DNA from 2 places in the Citricoccus parietis genome. Region 1 is predicted to be linked to the other one. Evidence: predicted binding sites of a transcription regulator. Region 1 holds the regulator's gene; the other holds the start of a gene.
The links. The regulator HrcA, encoded in region 1, represses chaperone genes, less so after heat shock. The targets are predictions, from matches to a motif close to TTNGCACTCGNNNNNNNCGAGTGCNAA.

Region 1 (9,551 bases):
TGGAGGATCAGCCACCCGCTGGTTCCAGGGGCTGGCCCGCCCTTGTCGTCAGAGTTGAAGGAAGATGCCCGTGTCGCCCATGGCGAGCAACGCCCCGGCGCCCGCCGCCACCGATCCCGCGGTCATCAGGAATTTCTGCATCATCGCGCACATCGACCACGGCAAGTCGACCCTGGCGGACCGCATGCTGCAGTCCACCGGCGTGGTCCAGCCGCGGGACATGAAGGCCCAGTACCTGGACCGGATGGACATCGAGCGCGAGCGTGGCATCACCATCAAGTCGCAGGCCGTGCGCATGCCCTGGAGCCTCAACGGCACGGACTTCGCGCTCAACATGATCGACACGCCGGGGCACGTGGACTTCACGTACGAGGTGTCCCGGTCCCTCGCGGCCTGTGAGGGCGCCATCCTGCTGGTGGACGCGGCCCAGGGCATCGAGGCACAGACCTTGGCCAACCTCTACCTGGCCATGGAGAACGACCTGGCCATCATCCCCGTGCTGAACAAGATCGACCTGCCCTCCGCTGACCCGGACCGGTATGCCGCGGAGATCGCGGGACTCATCGGTTGCGAGCCGGAGGACATCCTTCGGGTCTCCGGCAAGACCGGCGTCGGGGTCGAGGAACTGCTCGATCGCGTGGTGGAGGTGATCCCCGCTCCCACGGGCAAGCCGGACGCCCCGGCTCGCGCCATGATCTTCGACTCCGTGTATGACACCTACCGGGGCGTGGTCACCTATGTCCGCGTGGTGGACGGCAAGCTGTCCCCGCGTGAGAAGATCAGGATGATGTCCACGGGGGCCACCCACGAACTCCTCGAGATCGGCGTGTCCTCCCCGGAGCCCAAGCCCTCCAAGGGGCTCTCCGTCGGCGAGGTGGGCTACCTCATCACCGGTGTCAAGGACGTCCGCCAGTCCAAGGTCGGTGACACGGTGACGGGCGCCGGCAATCCCGCGCAGGACCAGATCGGTGGCTATGAGGATCCCAAGCCGATGGTCTTCTCCGGGCTGTACCCGATCGACGGCTCCGACTACCCGGTGCTGCGTGATGCCCTGGACAAGCTCAAGCTCAACGACGCCGCCCTGGTGTACGAGCCCGAGACGTCCGTGGCCCTCGGCTTCGGGTTCCGCGTGGGCTTCCTCGGCCTGCTGCACCTGGAGATCATCCGTGAGCGCCTGGAGCGCGAGTTCAACCTGGACCTGATCTCCACCGCCCCGAACGTGGTCTACGAGGTCACCAAGGAGGACAAGACGGTCGTCACGGTGACGAACCCGTCCGAGTTCCCGGAGGGCAAGATCAACGAGGTCGCCGAGCCCATGGCATCGGCGACGATCATCGTCCCCAGCGAGTTCATCGGCTCCGTCATGGAGCTCTGCCAGGGCAAGCGCGGCCAGATGAAGGGCATGGACTACCTCTCCGAGGAGCGCGTGGAGATCCGCTACTGGATCCCGCTGGCGGAGATCGTCTTCGACTTCTTCGACCTGCTCAAGTCCCGCACCAAGGGCTATGCCTCGCTGGACTGGAAGGCCGACGGCGAGCAGACCTCCGACCTGGTCAAGGTGGACATCCTGCTCCAGGGCGAGACCGTGGACGCGTTCAGCTCCATCACCCACAAGGACAACGCCTACGCCTATGGCGTGATGATGACCGGCAAGCTCAAGGAACTGATCCCGCGCCAGCAGTACGAGGTGCCGATCCAGGCCGCCATCGGCTCACGCATCATCGCCCGCGAGAACATCCGCGCCATCCGCAAGGACGTGCTCTCCAAGTGCTACGGCGGTGACATCTCTCGTAAGCGCAAGCTGCTGGAGAAGCAGAAGGAGGGCAAGAAGCGCATGAAGATGGTCGGCCGCGTGGAGGTCCCGCAGGAGGCCTTCATCGCCGCGCTGTCCTCGGACGGCGCGGGCTCCGAGACCGGCGCCAAGAAGTAGGGCGGGGACGAACACACCTTGCCTTCGATCCTTCCCCTCGGCGACCCCGCGCCCGACGACGGCCGGTTCCCCGCAGCGGTAGGGAACCGGGTGCGTGAGGCGGCCGAGACCGGCCAGCCGCGCACCTTCAGCCTCTACGTGCACGTCCCGTTCTGCTCCGTGCGGTGCGGCTACTGCGACTTCAACACCTATACCGCCGAGGACCTGGGCCCCGGCGCGTCCCGGACGTCCTACGCGGACACCGTGGCCGGTGAGCTGGACTTCGCGGCGCAGGCGCTGGCAGGTTCGGAGATCCCCCCGCGCACGCTGGAGACCGTCTTCTTCGGCGGCGGCACACCCACCCTGCTGCCCGCCGCAGACCTGGTCCGCATCCTCGGCAGGGCCCGGGACATCTTCGGGATCACGCCCGGAGCCGAGATCACCTCGGAGGCCAACCCCGACTCGGTCTCCCTTGAGTCTCTGCGGGAGATGGCCGCCGGTGGATTCACCCGGGTCTCCTTCGGCATGCAGTCCGCCGTCCCGCACGTGCTGGCCACGCTGGACCGCACGCACCGGCAGGAGAACGTCCCGGCCGCCGTCGGCTGGGCCCGCGAGGCCGGCCTGGAGGTGTCCCTGGACCTGATCTACGGCACGCCGGGGGAGTCTCTGGAGGACTGGCGCACCACCGTCGAGGCGGCACTGGCCCTGGCGCCGGATCACATCTCGGCCTATTCGCTCATCGTGGAGGACGGAACCAAGTTCGGGGCCTCCGTCAAACGGGGGACCGTGCCGGATGTGGACCCGGACGACCAGGCCGACAAGTACCTGCTGGCCGAGCGGCTCTTCGCGGAGGCGGGCTACCGCTGGTATGAGATCTCGAACTGGGCCCACGACCCGGATGACCGCGGCATCCACCGGGCCCGGCACAATGTGGCCTACTGGCGTGACCAGGACTGGTGGGGTGCCGGCCCCGGCGCCCACTCACACCTGGCTGGCGTCCGGTTCTGGAACGCCAAGCATCCGGCGGCCTACGCGCAGCGGCTGGCCACCGGGATCTCGCCGTCCGTCGGCCGGGAGGAACCCGACGCCGAGGCGCGGTTCCTGGAGCGCGTCATGCTGGGCGTCCGGCTCTCGGACGGGTTGCCGACGGCCGCCCTGGAGGAAGCGCCCGACGGCGGTGCCCAGGCGCGCCAGGAGATCGCCGCGATGATCGGCGAGGGACTGCTGGACGGACGGGCGGCGCTGGCCGGCCGGGTGGTGCCCACCCTGCAGGGGCGGCTGCTGGACGACGCGATCGTCCGGCGGCTGGCCGGGTTCTGAAGCGGAGAAGTCATCCAATCTGGTACGTCAGTCCCCAGCCGCGGCCCAGCATCTCAGCTGTGAAATCCTGGGCCCGGCCTAAAAATTGGAGAATGTAGGACCTCTCCTGCTCGTGGTCACAGCGAGGATCGCGATACTTCGCCACGAGGCGGTCCGCGTCGGGTGTACCGATCTTGGCCAGGTCCCGCGCAACCTCATCGACGTCTTGGGGTGACAACGCCTTGACGTAGGGCAGCCACGTGCACCCACCGTCCATCAAAGTGACGTTCCCTTCAAAGAGACGATGAGACACCCTGGGTTCACCGTCCTCCCCGAGGGTCAGGCCCTGCAAGGGACCCCAGCACTTGTCGAGGTAGAGCATCTCAGGCCGTTCATCGTCGGTTGTCATCCATGCGTCCCCGAAGGGATCGTCGCCGGCGAAAGGTCGCGGGTCCTTGAGTGCGAACGGGACGAACTTGGGGGCCAAAGGGTAGGCGTAGTAGCGGATTCCCATGCCTCCATGGTGATCGACCAGGAGGTGCCGTGGAGCGGGTCTCGCCGTATTGTGGATAACTACTGAATCAGGCGCAGGTTCAGCGGGTAGCGGTAGGGGCGGCCCTTGTTGCACTGGATGCCTGCCGCCACGCCGGAGACCGTCATGAACAGCCACAAGAGCATGGCGACGATCCCGAAGATGCCGCCGACGATCGGGATGAGGGCCAGCAGGTTCGCCACGATGGCCAGCACCGTGGGCGGCAGCGTGAAGTTCAGCGCCTCCTTGGCCTCCTGGGCCGTGAACGGTCCGCGGTGGCGGAAGACCAGGTAGATCACCAGGGAGGGAATGCACCCGAGAAAGCCGCCGAAGTGCCCGAGGGTGGCCCACTGACGGTCCTCGGCCGGCGTCAGCGGCTCGGCCTGGTCCGGTGAACCCTGCAGTTGCTGTTCGCGCCGGGGGGCGGCGCCGGGGCGCGGGCGGTACGGACTGCCTGGCTGCTGCTGGGACACCGAACTGCCTTTCGTCCTGAGTCGATTCGAAGTACTTGCCGACATTCTACGTTCCAGTTTGACCCTACTCCGCTTGCCGCGCGCTCTTAACTCGTCCGTCTCCGAAGGTATTCGTGTCCAGACATATTGGGAGGGATTTATCATGGAGATCGTCGGGGGTCTGATCAGTGCGACCAATGACAAGGTTGGAAACCTACTGACTATGGTCTACTCATTCAGGTGTGGACTCATGTGGTGGCTTGCTGTCGTGAGCAGCGCGGAGGGGCACGATTCGATACTCGAGACGTCACGGCGATTCTTGAGCTATCTGGATATCCCCGGCACAGACTGGACACACGGTGTGCAAACGTGGTTTGCAGTTCGCCCGGTACTTATCATCCCGCTTGGACTCGTTCTGATATGCGGCGGTTGCATTGCCGTATTCTCCGACCGAATGCACCTGTTAACGCGGACTGCGCCAGTCTGTTGCTGGGTACAGTCCTAGTCCATGAAGGAACTGCTGGCGCGTGGTCTGCCATAGCGATGGCAATGGCCATAGTCCTCGTTTCAGTACTTGGATGTCTATCCGTTCTCGCCGCGAAACGCTCGTTTCCAAGATCTTGGGACACTGGTCCAGCCCTTGAGACGTGCCTTAGGCCTGCGATGTCTTTGGGATCCGGCATTCTGTTCGTGCCGTTGATTAGCTGGGGTCGGGCATTCGGAGGGTCTGCCCATTCGCAGCAATCAGGAGCGAATCCGTTAGATCCGATCTATGTTCAGAATGTGGGACCGTTACGTCGATGAATCTACGGTCAGGAAATCGATGACCTCCTCCACCCGGCCCAGCAGGGTCGGCTCCAGGTCGGCATAGGTCCGAACCTGGGACAACAGCCTCTTCCAGCCCAGGCCGATGTCCTCCTTGGTCCGGTGCGGCCAGCCGAGGCCGGCGAGGATGCCCGTCTTCCAGTCCTGGCCCTTCGGCACCACGGGCCAGGCGCCGATGCCCAGGACGGCGGGCTTGATGACCTGCCAGACGTCCACGTAGGGATGGCCGACGATCAGCACGTTACCGCGCGCCCCGGGCACCTTCATGGCCTCGGCGGCGATCCTCTCCTCCTTGGACCCGGTCACCAGGTGGTCCACGAGGATGCCGAGCCGGCGCTGCGGACCGGGCGAGAAATCTCTGATCGCGCCCGCCAGGTCGTCCACTCCGTGGAGCGGCTCGACGACGATCCCCTCCAGTCGCAGGTCCTCACCCCAGACCTTCTCCACGAGCTCGGCGTCATGCAGCCCTTCGACCCAGATGCGGGAGGCCCGCGCCGTGCGGGCCCGGGCATGGTCCACGCGCACGGAGCCCGACGCCGTCCGGGCCGGCTTCGCGGGGGAGGCGCCGTAGGTGCCTCCCGGTGCGGGGGCCACCACCTCGACGGGCTCGCCGTCCACGAGGAAGCCATAGCCCAGGGGGAAGGACTTCGTGCGTCCCCGGCGGTCCTCCAGGACGACGAGGTGCACGCCACCGGACTTCTCGACCCGCAGGACGGCACCGGTGAATCCGGTCTCCGTGTCCTCCAGGACGGTGCCCTGGTGCGCGGGGACCTTCTCGACGATGCGGGCGGTCGGGCGGAAGCCGCCGTCGAGGGTGCCCGGGCCCCAGTTGTTCCATTCCACGGGCATCGACGCTAGCAAGGGGAGCCGGCGTAACCGTGCAGCGGCTCGCGCGGCACGCGGTCGGTACCGGGCTGGCGCACCCGGTCGGCGCGGGGCCGGCGATGTGCGGGCCGCGAGTCGGCACCCTCAGAGGTGAGGGGAAGCGGTGGTACGTCGATTGGACACAAGGTCTAGACTTGGCACTTCAAAGCGTCGAGTGCTAAGCCGGATGACAGGCAGGAGGAACCGATGAGCGAACAGCCGCGCCGCATGCAGGTGCTGCAGGCCATCGTGGAGGACTACGTGTCCTCCCGCGAGCCCGTCGGATCCAAGGCCCTGGTGGACCGCCACCAGTTGGGCGTGTCCTCGGCCACTGTCCGGAATGACATGGCCGCCTTGGAGGAGGAGGGGCTCATTGTGGCCCCGCACACCTCCTCCGGACGCATCCCCACGGACAAGGGCTACCGGATCTTCGTGGACCAGATCTCCGAGGTCAAGCCGCTGTCCGCCGCGGAGAAGCGCGCGGTGCAGACGCTGCTGGATGCCAATGGCGACTTCAACGAGATGATGGCCCGGACCGTGCGGCTGCTCGCACAGCTCACCAACCAGGTGGCCGTGCTGCAATACCCCCATGTGGACTCCTCCACCATCCGGCACATCGAGTTCGTCTTCCTGGCGCCCCGCCGGGCCCTCGTCGTGGTGATCCTGTCCACCGGACAGGTCGACCAGCGGGCCTTCGGGCTCGAGGTCGAGGCCAACGAGACATCCCTGACCGTGCTGAAGCAGCAGTTCCTGCGCTATCTGGACGGGCTGACCCCGGTCCAGGCCGCGGAGGGACTCCGGCTCGCGCTGGCCGAGGTTCCGGCGGAGGACCGGGATCTTGCCCTGGCCTTCGCCGTCCAACTGGACCAGATGTTCGCGGCACGCCGGGAGGACCGGATCATCATGGCCGGCACCGCCAACCTGGCACGCTCGACCGGAGACTTCCCGTTCTCGATCGGCCCCATCCTGGAAGCCCTCGAGGAACAGGTCGTGTTGTTGCGCCTGCTGACCGAGATGGAGCAGGATGTGCGTGGCCTCAGCGTGCGCATCGGCTCCGAGAACACCGGCTCCCTGTCCGAGGCGTCTGTCGTCGCCGCCGGCTACGGCCCCGGCTCCGGCGCCAAGCTCGGCGTCGTGGGCCCCACCCGCATGGACTACCCGGGCACCATGACCGCCGTTCGGGCGATCGCCCGGTACCTGTCCCGGATCCTGTCGCAGTAGCGGCCAGGACTGACATCCACCACCCCACCACCGGAAGGAACACCGCAGACCGTGGCTGACCATTACGAGGTACTCGGCGTTGGCCGGGATGCCTCCGCCGAGGAGATCAAGCGCGCCTACCGCAAGTTGGCCCGTAAGCTCCATCCCGACGTGAACCCCGCGCCCGACGCCTCCGAGGAGTTCAAGAACGTCACGCGTGCCTACGAGGTCCTCTCGGACCAGGAGAAGCGCCGCAACTATGACGCCACGGGCCATGAGAACGGCACCGGCGGCATGGGCGGCGGCTTCGGTGGCGCCGATTTCGGCGGTTTCCAGGACATCTTCGAGACCTTCTTCGGCGGTGGCGGCTCCGGCGGCATGGGCGGTGGCCGGGGCGGTGGTCCCGCCAGCCGTGCGCGGCGGGGACAGGACGCCCTCATCACGGCCAAGCTCGACCTCAGCGATGCGGTCTTCGGCACCGAGAAGACCCTCGAGGTGGACACCGCCGTGGTGTGCCCCACCTGTGACGGCAGCTGCAGCCAGCCGGGCACGCATCCGGAGACCTGCACCATCTGCAATGGCCAGGGCGCCATCCGCCGGCCGGTCCGCTCCATCCTCGGCACCGTCATGGCCGCCGAGACCTGCTCGGCCTGCCAGGGCTTCGGGACCGTCATTCCGGATCCGTGCCGCGAGTGCTCCGGGCAGGGCCGCATCCGAGAGCGCACCTCACTGACCATCAAGATCCCCGCCGGTGTGGCCACGGGGACCCGGATCCAGCTCGCCGGCCGCGGCGAGGCCGGTCCCGGCGGCGGCCCGAATGCCGATCTCTACGTGGAGATCGAGGTGCGTCAGCACGAGGTGTTCGTCCGCGACGGCGACCACCTGCTGGCCACAATGAGCGTGCCGATGGCGGCCGCCGCCCTGGGCACCACGCTCACGCTGGACACCTTCGACGGTGAGAAGGAAGTGCCGGTGAAGGCCGGCACCCAGTCCGGAGAGGTGCAGACCCTCAAGGGCCTGGGCGTTGGCCGGTTGCGGAGCTCGGGCCGGGGCGATCTCAAAGTCACCCTGCGGGTGGAGACCCCCACCAAACTCGACGACGAGCAGCGCGCCCTGCTGGAGCAGCTGGCCGGTCTGCGCGGTGAGGACCTGGTGCACGGCACCACGGAGCACCGTGGGCTGTTCTCCAAGTTCCGGGACAACCTCAAGAACCTGTGAGCAACCTCCTCTTCTACGTCGGAGACGGCGAGCTGGCCCCCGCTTCGTCGGGGGCCACCGTGGTGGTCTCGGGTGCCGAGGCCCGGCACGCGGCCCAGGTCATGCGGCTGTCGCCGGGGGAGCGCGTGGACGTGGCGGACGGATCCGGCCGGCGGGTGAGCGGCACCGTGCGCTCCGCGGCGCCCGATCGGCTGGAAATCACCGCCGAGACCGTCCACGATGAACCGGCGCCGTACCCGGAACTCGTCCTCGTCCAGGCCCTCGCCAAGGGCGACCGGGACCTGCTGGCCATCCAGACGGCGACGGAACTGGGCCTCGATGCCGTGCACCCCTGGCAGGCCGAACGTTCCATCGTGCGATGGAAGGGCGACAAGGCCGCCAAAGCTGTGTCCAAGTGGGAGGCGGCCCTGCTCTCGGCCGCGAAGCAGGCACGCCGCACCCGGGTGCCCCGCACGGAGAAGGTGCTCGACGGCGTCGGGGTCGCCTCGGTCTGTGGCCCTGGTTCCCTGGTGCTCGTCCTGCACGAGGACGCGCGGCAGTCGCTGGGCGAGGCCGTCGCCGAGGCGGGGATTCTGATCGGCGAGACCGTAGAACCGGTAGAACGGATCGTGCTCGTGGTCGGCCCCGAGGGTGGCATCAGCCCGGCCGAGACCGCGGCCCTGTCCGAGGCCGGGGGGCTGCCCGTGCTGCTGGGGCGCCATGTGCTCCGGTCCTCCACCGCCGGTCCGGCCGCCGTCGCCGTCCTCCAGCAGCTGCTGGGACGGTTCGGGCCTCGGACGTAGACTGGCCTCGTAGTGCACCCGTCTCACTCTTTGCCCACCAGTTGTCCCACCAGCCAGGAGCTGAAGCACCTCCCTTGAGTCTTTCCACGGAACGTGACCACATCACCATCACCTTCGCCTCCGCGGAGACCATGGTGCGGACCTTCGGGCCGCAGGACCTGTTGCTGCGAATCCTCGACGGCCTCTATCCGGATCTGACCGTCTCCGTGCGCGGTGAGGACCTGGACGTGGAGGGCCCCGCACCGGACGTGCAGCAGGCGCGCCAGGTGATCGAGGACCTGCACGGCCTCGCCCGGCGCGGCACCTCGATCACTCCCGAGGTCATCGAACAGGTGACCAGCCTGGTGCGGGGTGGCTCCGGGGCCCAGGCCTCAGGACTGCTCTCCGCCTCGATCCTCTCCAGCCGGGGCCGCCAGATCCGGCCCAAGACGGCGAACCAGCAGCACTATGTGGAGAGCATCGACCAGAAC
Region 2 (11,124 bases), on a different contig from region 1:
GAACCCCAGCATGTCCGCTTCCACTGAGTCCGGGTTTTGGGCCCGATCCTTCAACCGGTCGTGCCAGTCCAACCATGTGTCGCCGACATCGTTCAGGACTGGCGGCTCGGCTGGCACATCCGGCACGGCACGCAATGGCGACGTAGCACGACGACCTCGCTTTCGCAGGTTCAATACCGCACGCTTTCCCCGCAGGACATCGGCATCCACACCGAGGGCTTCCAACGCCGGCAAGATGTCTTCGACGGTTTCACAGCCCGCGTGGCACCACAGAACCACCGGCTGACTGTCCCCGACGCTCACGGACAGCGACGGCGACTTGTCGTTATGTGCGGGACAAACAGCCGTCCACTGGGTTGGTCCGGTCTGCCGATAGTCCGGCAGCCGGTCGAGGACGTGGGCCACGGCGTCCGGCGTCTCAGGCCAGTCTTCGTGCAGCGCTCTCATGCGCCCAGCTCCTTCACGCGTTCAGACAGGCGCATCACCCTGTGGCGGGCAGGGTTGAACGGCAGCGGTTCAGCATCGATCCAGACGGACACCCCGTGTCGCTCCGCGTCGGCGTCCATGTGGCACAGGATCTCGTAACCGCGCCAGGCATACTTTGGTGTCGGGCCGTTGCCGTAGAACACACCCCACAGTTCGGCCGCTAGAGCGCTCCCCGACCGTCCGAACAACCTTCCCCTCACCTCGTGGGCGCGGAGTCGCAGAGCAGCGTTTCCGGCCACGTCTAGCTGAGTCTCCTCGGGCGGGGTGACTGACCAGTCGATGCGCACCCTGACCGTAGCGCGCTCGACTTCAGTGAGGGACCGCACCGGCCAGCGCTTGGACAGAGGATCGCCGTTGCCGTCGTGGTCCTTGTAACTGTCGCGCACCCAGCGAGCCGAAACTTTCGGATAGGTGGCAACAGGGGCTACGCTTGTTTTGACCATGGTCTCCAGGAACCTTTCATTGGTCGAGGTGGCCCCGTGCGAGCTAGAAGGCTCGAACGGGGCCACTGGTCTTGGTGGATGGATTAGAGGACTGGAAAGCGCACCAGGTACTGACGCTTGATCCTCGAGTACTTGCCCTCTAGGCGGGATAGCGATCCCACGGGATCTTCCAGGTCGGTCAGAATATTGGCGATGCGACCTTCCATCTGGAAGACCTGTTTGGCGAGGTACTCGACGCTTGCCTCCAATCCGAAGAATTCGTCGAGTTTGGCCTCGTCCATCACTGCCGAGCCGTCGAACTCGGCATTGAGTTCGGCGATCCGAGCCGTCTTCGCCTGGAGCTCACCGAGCTTCCCGTTGAGATCGGCATGGAAAGCTACGGCATCCGCCGCTTGGCGGTCTGCATGGGCCGTTACCGCGCGATTCAGATCACGGATGGTCTCTTGCATTGCCTTCTTGCCATCCGGAGTCTGCGCGTACACACCCACGGCCTGATTGTTAAGGACGGTGTCGATGGCTTGGTTGATGGTCACGGCGCTGTTCATCGTTCGGCTCCTGCCTGGCGGCGCTTGCGGGACGCGACCCGTAGCTGGTCTGTGATCTGCTTGGTTTCCTGTTGGGCGATGGACTTCTTCGCGGCTATCTCCTGCCCACGGCTCAGGGTGTCCAAGGCCTTTTCCACGTCTCGCAACGGCGCGAGCTGGGACAGCTTCGTTGCCGCGCCCCGGCTGCTGGCCGTGGGGCCGAGCTTCGTTCCTCCGATGTCAATGGTGGTCATTTCGTTGTCTCCTTCTTTTGGGTGGTGTGAGTTGGGGTTGGCGTAACGAGAGCTGGGAAGCCCACTTCGTTGAGGTGTTGGACCAGGGCTCGGCGAATGATCGAACGCTTGGACTCGCCTGTCATCTGCGACAAATAGGTAAGGGCGTCGAACGTCGCTGTATTGACGTTGAGATGGACTTGATGTTGTCGCCCGTCCAGGGGCGTACCGGTTCGGTGAAATTCCTCAGACACTTGGTCTCCTTGAGGTTCGGGGTAGTGATTGCGGCTGAAGACCGCGAGAATTGAGGTCATGACTAACGACAGAAACGTCCCTGAAACTGACCTGATGAAGAAGGGTGCTCCCGGCGGGTACCTGAAACGAAAGCCATGGGTCCCTCCGAGGACGGCCAGGGAGAGGGAAGAGGCATCGGAGTACACCGGGGAACCGCTGCGCCAGCAGGCAAGTGGCCTTCGCCGCTAGAGCGCCTCTACGGTGTTCCGGGCGATGTAGTCGTCCAGGTCAGACTGACGAAAGCGCACGAACCTGCCCACCTTGACGTAGGTAATCTCGCGCCGGGCCACGGCATCCTGCAATTGCCTCTCGGTCATTCCGAGAGATGGCGCGGCCACTGGGATCGCTAGATTCGGGGCTTGGGGGTTCTTGAGGTTGGTTGCCATTGGTACTCCAGGGGACTCATGGAGCTGCATCTGGACGACAAAAAGCCCAGCAGCTCCAACGTTGATCGTTGGTGCTACCGGGCTAGGTAGTCTCTGGTGTCTTCTACGGCCTGACGGACAAAGCGTCAGATCAGTTGAACCCAAATGACAGTGCTACTCGTTCGTATAATCGTCCGCTCGTATCGGACGAGAAGTACGTTAGCCGCTGCGGCTCGGTTCGGCAACACGACGACCGACCCGTTCGGGGATCCCGCCGAAAACCCGTCGGAATCCCGCCCGACTGGGCCGGACGCCCCAATCCGGATGGGTACGTTTTAGCCCGCTTGGACGGGTGCACTTCTGCGAAAGCGCGGGTCTAATCGGATCCAAGCGTATAGAAGCGTTACCCCTCGTCAATGCCGCTAATCGGCCTTGTAAACAGGGGGTCACCGGTTCGAATCCGGTAGGGGGCTCCACCGCCGTCCTGCGCCCTCCGCGCTGGATAGCCTAGGGACATGAATTCGTTCCTGGACCCGCGGGCTCCGTATATCCCGTTGTTCGGGGCGGACCACCTGCTGGCCCTGGGGATGGTGCTGGCAGCCTTGGCCCTGCTGCTGGCGTTCCGCCGCCAGGTGCGGGACTTTGCCCCGGTGCTGCGCTGGGGCTTCCTGGTCCTGGCCCTCGTACAACAGGTGGCCCTGTACAGCTACCAGACGTTCGTGGCCGGCTGGGACTGGGGCGACTCCCTGCCACTGCACATCTCCCGCGTGACCACGCTGATCCTGATGGCGTACCTCATCACAGGGCGGCGCACGGTGCTGGAGGTGGGCTTCTACTTCGGTCTCTACGCGTACGCGACGTTCATCTACCCGCAGCGGATCCAGCCGATGGACCACCTCATGGGGTGGAGCTTCCTGGTCAGCCATGCCGTGACCATCCTGGTGCCGGTCCTCGCTGGGATCGTCGACGGATGGCGGCCCACCGTCCGCGGGCTGTGGCGGTCCTACGCCTGGTTCCTCGCATATTTCGGGGTAGTGCTGGGAGTCAACGCCCTCACGGACGGCAACTACTTCTACCTGAAGTTCCGGCCGTTCCTGCAGACCCTGCCCGACCCGCTCTACTGGCTGGCAGCCTGCGCGGCCACGTTGGCGCTGATGTGGATCGGCTACGCGGTGGCCCGGAGCATCCCCGTGCAGCGCGGAGTGCAGGGCGCCGAGGTCATCGCCCGGAGCGGTCTGTCAGCCAGGCCTTGAGGTCGCCGTGCTGCTCGGGGTTGTACAGCATCGAGTCGGCGGTCGAGTAGACCGAGGGGACGCCGCGGAGCCCGAAGTCGGAGAAGTCGGACATGGCGGCGGTGATCTGTGGGGCTCCACCGTCCTCGGTGACGCACTGCTCGACCGACGCGGTGCCTCCGCCGATGTCATCGGCCTGGGTCACCAGGGTGGCATCGTCCGGCTGGGCCGTTGCCTGCTCGAAGAGCCAGGACTGGAAGGCGTGCAGCTTGTTGCCGGCTGCCTCGTCCTCACTCCCGGTGCCCGCTTCCAGCGAACCCTCCAGGCAGTAGTACGCGTTGGCGGCCCGCGTGGACCAGGACTCCGGATCGCCCTGGCCCAGGAAGTCCACGATGCGGTAATCAGCCTCCAGCTCGCCACCGGACACCAGGCCGTGGATCAGGCCCCCGTTCTGCTCATGGAAGGCCGCGCAATGCGGGCAGGCGAAGTCCTCGAAGATCTGCACCCCGGAAGCCTCGGTCCCGGCCGTCTGCTCCGGTGCGGAGGACGAGGAGGCGGCCGGATCGGAGGAGCCGCCGTGCTCGGCATGGCGGATGGCATCGGCGCAACCCGTCAGAGCCACCACGGTGGCCGCCGCCAGGGCGAGGGTGACACCGAGCCGTGCCGGCCGGGGGGAGGATGTGGGGGAGGACGAAGTGGTGTCAGTGCTCTCGGCCGGGTTGGTGCGCATGACTGACATCCTAGGGGCGGTCCCGGACGGCGGAGGCGCCGTTTTCTGGTTCACCGCGTGTTCTGGTAGGCTTTCATAGCTGTTGGCCCCTCGTCAGAGTGCTGGCCCGGCATGATGGATCTTTAGCTCAGTTGGTTAGAGCGTTCGCTTCACACGCGAGAGGTCGCTGGTTCGAGTCCAGTAAGATCCACCACATCCTGAAGGGCCCGGAGCGGGCCCTTCAGTCGTTAACCGGGCGGTATCTCACAGGGCAGTACAGTGTTGTCCGGCGCCCACCGGATCAGGATGTGGCGGCGGCTCGGCAGGGAAGGGAGCGGCGGTGGAGAAGATCCCCGAAACCCGGTCTGGTCATCGGCACGCGCAGGAACCGCCCGCCGACCTCGCCCAGATCCCCATCATCAAGCCCTCCCGGCGCTCGCCGGAGGACTACCTCGACGCCACCGCCGGCACGGGCCCCGAGGCCGAACCGGAGACCGCGCCTGCGCCGACGTCGGCCATCGACTTCGCGCTCGGACCGGCGGCCGAGGCCGCCGGGCTCCCCACGACCGGTGGGCACCCCATGGCGCCGACCCCCACCCAGTCGGTCGAGACTGCCGACCCGGTGCGCACGGATTCCGGCACCACCGTGGTGGGCGGGCCGATCACGCCCGGCGGGGACGCCGGCGTCGGGCCGACCGATGCACGGCCGACCGACGGACCGCCGGGCGATGCGACCCTGACCGACACCCCGCTGACGGAACCGCCGGCCTCTGATCCGGTGCCGCAATCCGTGCTGGCGCCCTCCGAGCCGACCACGGGGGAGACCCCGGCGACGGCGCCGATCGGCACTACCGGCACCACCGGCACGGTCGGCGTCCCGGAGCGGGAGAAGAAGCCGTCGAAGGGCCGCCTTCGGTTCTCGGGCGGCTCCGCCTTCAAGCGGATGATGTACTCGGAGCCGCTGCCGACCCAGACGCTGTCCATCGTGGACCGGATCGCCACCAGCCCCTATGCCAACCCGTACCTGCGCACCACCCGCAACGCGGACGCCGATGCCCGGACCACCCTGGACTTTGCGCTGAAACTCGGCGAGACCATGTTCCGTTTCGGGGCCGGCGCCCTGGAGGTGGAGACCTCGATCATCGTGGTGACCCAGGCCTTCGGTGTCCACGAGACCGAGGTGGACATCACCAACCAGTCCATCGCCCTGAATTACGCGCCCAGCGGGAAGACCCCGTACTCCCTGCACCGCGTGGTGCGGTCCTGGTCGCAGAATTACGCCGGGCTGGCCCTGCTGCACCGTCTGGTCGCCGCGGTGGCCGCCGGGGAGATGGACCGGGACGAGGCTCAGCAGACCCTGGCTGACATCCGGCACAAGCCCAAACCCTTCCCGGGGTGGCTGACCACCGTGGCCGCGGGCCTGTTCTCCGCCACCTTCGTGGTGTTCATCGGCGGCGGAGTGGTGGGCGCCGGTGTGGCCTTCCTGTCCATGATGCTGATGATGACCGTGGTGGACCTGCTGGGCCGGGCCCGGATCCCGGAGTTCTTCTCCATCATGGCCGGCGGGTTCATCGCCACGATGATCGCGCTGGTGCTGTACACGTTGGACGTGGACCTCGCGCCGTCCCTCGTGGTGGCCGGCGGGATCATGCTGCTGTTGCCCTCGGGGCGCTTCGTCTCGGCCGTGCAGGATGCCATCAACGGCTTCCCGGTCACGGCGGCGGGCCGTTTCGTCTCGGCCTTCCTTGTCTTCGCCGCGCTGATCGCCGGGATTGTGGCCGCCACCGTGTTCGCCTCCATGCTCGGGGTCCGCGAGCTCGACCTGGCCCAGGAGCCCTTCGCGGACTACCCCGTGTGGCTGCTGGGCATCCTGGTGTTCGCGGCCGCCATCTGGAACTCCATCTTCGAGCAGTCCGAATGGCGCCTGCTGCTGCCCACCGCCGTGGTGTCCCTGGCCGGCTTTGCCGTGTATGTGGGTGCCGAGTTCATCGGCGTCGGGTCCCGGTTGACCCCCGCCATCGCCGCCGTGGCGATCGGCGCCCTGGGTCGCTACGTGGCCCTGCGCATGGGTGCCCCTCAGCTCGTGGTCGCCGTCCCCGGCATCCTCTTCCTGCTGCCGGGGCTGACCATCTTCCGTTCCATGTACAAGATCGCCATGGACACGGGGGAGATGATGGAGGGCGTCATCGGGCTCTTCAACGCCGCCGTCGTCATCATGGCCATCGCGGCGGGCGTGGTCCTCGGCGACACCATCGCCCGTCCGTTCACCACGGCCTTCCAGGCCAACGAACGGCGCCGCATCGGCCGTCGCTGACCGCGGCTCTCAGCCGATGCGCCAGTCGATCGGGGTGGCGCCAGCCTGCTGGAGCAACTCGTTCGTCCGGCTGAAGGGCTTCGAACCGAAGAACCCGCGGCGGGCGGACAGCGGCGAGGGGTGCGCGGACTCGACGATCCCCACCGGACTGGCCTGTGGCGCACATTCCTGCAGTACGGGAGCCATCTTCCGCGCATCGGCGCCCCAGAGGATCGCCACGAGCGGTGTGCCGCGGGAGGCCAGGGCCTGGACGGCGGCCTGCGTGATGCCCTCCCAGCCGAGCCTGCGGTGGCTGGCCGGCTCCCCGGCGGCCACCGTCAGCACGCGGTTGAGCAGCAGGACGCCCTGGTCCGCCCACGCGGTCAGGTCCCCGTGGGCGGCGGGCGGCACGCCCACATCGCTGGAGAGCTCCCGGTAGATGTTCGCCAGTGAGCGCGGCAGCGGGGACACGTGCCGGTCCACCGCGAAGCTCATCCCGATCGGGTGTCCCGGCGTCGGGTACGGGTCCTGCCCCAGGATGAGCACCTTCACCTGCTCGAAGGGCTGCCGGAAGGCGCGCAGCACGTTCTCCGGCGCGGGCAGGATCTGCTCTCCGGCCGCGCGTCGGGCCTGGATGTTCTGCCCGACGACGGCCAGGGCCTCGCGCTGCGAGGCCAGGGCGTGTTCCCAGCCGGGATCCAAGGGGGCGATGAGTTCCACGTCGGCAGACTACCGGTCCGGCCGGCGTCCTGCGTCCAGGCGCTGCCCCTCAGCGGTCGGGACGAATGACACGGGTGTAGTTTCGGCCGGTAGACTGTGGAGTACCCCGTTGGAAGGACCCCTCATGACTGCAGCGAACGCCGCCGAGCCGGACGGTGCACCGACCCCGTCTGAGAGTGCCGTGGACCCCGCCGTGGACGCATTGTCCGAGCGCGACCGGGACATCCTGGACTTCGAGGACCAGTGGTGGAAGTACGGCGGGGCGAAGGACCAGGCCATTCGCGACCGGTTCTCCCTCTCGGCCACCACGTACTACCAGGTGCTCAACGGTCTGCTGGACCGTCAGGAGGCGCTGGCGCACAAGCCCATGCTTGTCAAGAGATTGCGTAGACTACGGACCACGCGCCACCGTGCACGCAGTGCCCGGCGGCAGGAGGCCTGAGCACCGCACCGGTGGTCGGGCCGTGTCCATCTCCATGACGTCCCCCGCAGACCCGGGAGCCACGCCGTGGAGCCGAGAATCTGGTGATGGTGGCCAATGACGCAGTACCCGCACGATCAATTCGACGATGTCCCCGCCTACAAGGACCGCAAGGGAACCCACCGGGCCGACCCCTCCCTGACGACCGGTTCGTCGGGCCTGGTGGGAATCTCCGTCGCGGCCGCCCTGGCCCTGGCCGTGGGAGCCTTCTCCTTCCTGGTCCTGCCCTCCCTGTTGCCCTCCGACCCGGCCAACGCGGGTGCCTCCGCCAGCGCATCGGCCACGGCGGAGGCCTCCGCGGAGTCCACCGGGCCCGAGGCCGGCCCCACCGGCGAGATGACGTCCTCACCGGAGGATCTCGAATCCTCTGAGCCCTCCGAACCGTCCGAGACCACGGCATCCGGGGAGGCGTCCTCCGCCGTGTCTGATCCGGCCGAGTCTGATCCTGCCGAGTCTGAAACGGCCGCGGACACCGGGGACACCTCCGCGCCCGTCGAGGTCTACAACGCCTCCTCGATCGGTGGCCTGGCCGGCCGGGTCTCCGGCACCCTGTCCTCCGGCGGCTTCACCGTGGCCGGCTCCGGGAACTGGCAGGGTTTCTCCGTGTCCGGCTCGGCCGTGTATTACTCGCAGAACGAGACCACCGCCCAGGCCGTGGCTGCCGAGCTGGGACTTCCGCTGATCTACGCGGCCAGCGTGCCCGGCGTCGCCGTGGTGCTCAGCTCCGACTACGCCGGCTGATTCGTCCACACGCTGAAAAGCCGTCCCACAGACCGGCTGCTGTTTGCACTCGGAGGGTGCGAGTGCTAAATATGGACTTAGCACTCTGAGGTTGTGACTGCCAAAACCCGCAGGCATGCGGGTGGTCGTGGCCTCGGAGCAGACCTGAACGTGGTGAGGCCCGGCTCCGGGCCGTCCGTCGCGGGCACTGCACAGGTCAGTTGAACACTGCCAAGCAACGCCAAGGTCCAGAAAGGACAGTGCACACATGGCCAAGACCATTGCATTCGACGAAGAGGCGCGCCGCGGCCTGGAACGGGGTCTGAACACCCTGGCCGACGCGGTCAAGGTCACCCTCGGCCCCCGCGGCCGCAACGTGGTGCTGGAGAAGAAGTGGGGCGCCCCCACGATCACCAATGACGGTGTCTCCATCGCCAAGGAGATCGAGCTCGACGATCCGTACGAGAAGATCGGTGCCGAGCTCGTCAAGGAAGTTGCCAAGAAGACTGACGACGTCGCCGGTGACGGCACCACCACCGCCACCGTGCTGGCCCAGGCCCTCGTCAAGGAAGGCCTGCGCAACGTCGCGGCCGGAGCTGACCCGCTCTCCCTGAAGCGCGGCATCGAGAAGGCCGTCGCCGCCGTCATCGAAGAGCTCGTGGCCTCCGCGAAGCCGATCGAGACCAAGGAGCAGATCGCCGCCACCGCGTCCATCTCCGCCGCTGACACCCAGATCGGCTCGCTCATCGCCGAGGCGCTGGACAAGGTCGGCAAGGAAGGCGTCGTCACCGTCGAGGAGTCCCAGACCTTCGGCCTGGAGCTCGAGCTGACCGAGGGCATGCGCTTCGACAAGGGCTACCTCTCCGGCTACTTCGTCACCGACGCCGAGCGCCAGGAGACGGTGCTGGAGGATCCCTACATCCTCATCGTCAACTCCAAGATCTCCACCGTGAAGGACATGGTTGCCCTTCTCGAGAAGATCATGCAGTCCGGCAAGTCCCTGCTGATCATCGCCGAGGACGTCGAGGGCGAAGCCCTGGCCACCCTCGTGGTCAACAAGCTCAAGGGCACCTTCAAGTCCGTGGCCGTCAAGGCCCCGGGCTTCGGTGACCGCCGCAAGGCCATGCTGGCTGACATCGCCATCCTCACCGGTGGCCAGGTCATCTCCGAAGAGGTCGGCCTGACCCTGGAGAACGCCGGCATCGAGACCCTGGGCACCGCCCGCAAGGTCGTCATCACCAAGGACGAGACCACCATCGTCGAGGGTGCCGGCGATGCCGAGCAGATCGCCGGCCGAGTGGCCCAGATCCGTGCCGAGATGGAGAACACCGACTCGGACTACGATCGCGAGAAGCTGCAGGAGCGCCTGGCCAAGCTGGCCGGCGGCGTGGCCGTCATCAAGGCCGGTGCCGCCACCGAGGTCGAGCTCAAGGAGCGTAAGCACCGCATCGAGGACGCCGTGCGCAACGCCAAGGCAGCGGTGGAGGAGGGCATCGTCGCCGGCGGCGGCGTGGCCCTGACCCAGGCGGGTGCCAAGGCCTTCGTCAAGCTCTCCCTGGAGGGTGACGAGGCCACCGGCGCCAACATCGTCAAGGTCGCCATCGAGGCCCCGATGAAGCAGATCGCCTTCAACGCCGGCCTGGAGCCGGGCGTCGTGGCTGCCAAGGTCCGCTCCCTGCCCGACGGTCACGGCCTCAACGCCGCCACCGGCGAGTACGAGGACCTGCTGGCCGCCGGCGTCAACGATCCGGTCAAGGTGACCCGCTCTGCCCTGCAGAACGCCGCCTCGATCGCCGGTCTGTTCCTCACCACCGAGGCCGTCGTGGCCGACAAGCCCGAGCCGGCTTCGGCCATGCCGGGCGGCGACGACATGGGCGGCATGGGTGGCATGGGTGGCATGATGTGATCCAGTGACCCCTGAGGTTCACTGAGCGCCCAGCTCTCACGGAACCCCCACCTTCTCGCTTTCAGTCGAGTTGGTGGGGGTTCCGGCGTTTAACACCCACGCCAACTCGACTGAAAACGAGGGGTCAGCGGGTCCAGTGCCGCGCGGTGGGATGCAGCTCGGCGGACAGGTTCCGCCGGGCATTGCGCTCCCAGAGCCTCGTGCCGGTGGTGGTCCGGTACAGGGGGTCCAGGGCGAGCAGGGACTGGACGACGCCGGCCCGCCCGGTGGCGAAGTCAGCGTCCGGTACGTGCGCGAAGTCCTGGCGCACGGCCGACAGGTAGCGGGCATAGTCCCCCCGGGAACGGCCCAGCACCTCCAGGTCGGCGTCGCTGAACACCGCCCCCGTCCGGTCGCCCGGGTCCGGATCATGGGTCACGGTCATCCGCACGAGCCGTGCCGTCTCCTCGATCTCCGGATCCGGCAGGCCCAACTCGGACAGGGCCCGTTCGGCCAGCACGGCGGAGTCCTCCTCGTCCCGCCCCGCCGGCAGGGCCGGGTCGCCACGGTAGACGGCATCGTGAAACCAGGCGGCCAGCTTCACGCTGCGCGTCCACCGGCCGCAGTCCTCGCCGTGTCTGACCAGCACGTCGATGGCCCTGAGCACGGCCAGCAGGTGCGAGCGATCGTGGTAGTGCCGGTGCGGCTCGGACCACCGGGCCAACAGGTCCGCCACCAC

Region 2: groL (chaperonin GroEL) is a predicted target of HrcA. The motif match lies at 8,564-8,590, and genes of this name have one in related genera.

What each region holds. Positions count from the first base shown of each region.
Region 1 is NZ_JBHLWH010000043.1:51,105-60,655, forward strand. It holds gene lepA (translation elongation factor 4) at 71-1,930, shown strand; gene hemW (radical SAM family heme chaperone HemW) at 1,949-3,229, shown strand; gene ACFFIO_RS15280 (hypothetical protein) at 3,240-3,722, opposite strand; gene ACFFIO_RS15285 (DUF4870 domain-containing protein) at 3,782-4,213, opposite strand; gene ACFFIO_RS15290 (DUF3097 family protein) at 4,985-5,860, opposite strand; gene hrcA (heat-inducible transcriptional repressor HrcA) at 6,089-7,102, shown strand; gene dnaJ (molecular chaperone DnaJ) at 7,154-8,299, shown strand; gene ACFFIO_RS15305 (16S rRNA (uracil(1498)-N(3))-methyltransferase) at 8,296-9,081, shown strand; gene ACFFIO_RS15310 (PhoH family protein) at 9,123-9,551, shown strand, end outside.
Region 2 is NZ_JBHLWH010000021.1:3,782-14,905, forward strand. It holds gene ACFFIO_RS07120 (AAA family ATPase) at 1-447, opposite strand, end outside; gene ACFFIO_RS07125 (hypothetical protein) at 444-929, opposite strand; gene ACFFIO_RS07130 (hypothetical protein) at 1,013-1,474, opposite strand; gene ACFFIO_RS07135 (hypothetical protein) at 1,471-1,707, opposite strand; gene ACFFIO_RS07140 (hypothetical protein) at 1,704-1,940, opposite strand; gene ACFFIO_RS07145 (helix-turn-helix domain-containing protein) at 2,166-2,297, opposite strand; gene ACFFIO_RS07150 (TMEM164-related integral membrane acyltransferase) at 2,861-3,598, shown strand; gene ACFFIO_RS07155 (DsbA family protein) at 3,564-4,307, opposite strand; tRNA gene ACFFIO_RS07160 (tRNA-Val) at 4,424-4,500, shown strand; gene ACFFIO_RS07165 (threonine/serine exporter family protein) at 4,627-6,600, shown strand; gene ACFFIO_RS07170 (uracil-DNA glycosylase) at 6,610-7,299, opposite strand; gene ACFFIO_RS07175 (DUF3263 domain-containing protein) at 7,424-7,741, shown strand; gene ACFFIO_RS07180 (LytR C-terminal domain-containing protein) at 7,838-8,521, shown strand; gene groL (chaperonin GroEL) at 8,769-10,406, shown strand; gene ACFFIO_RS07190 (DUF4031 domain-containing protein) at 10,531-11,124, opposite strand, start outside.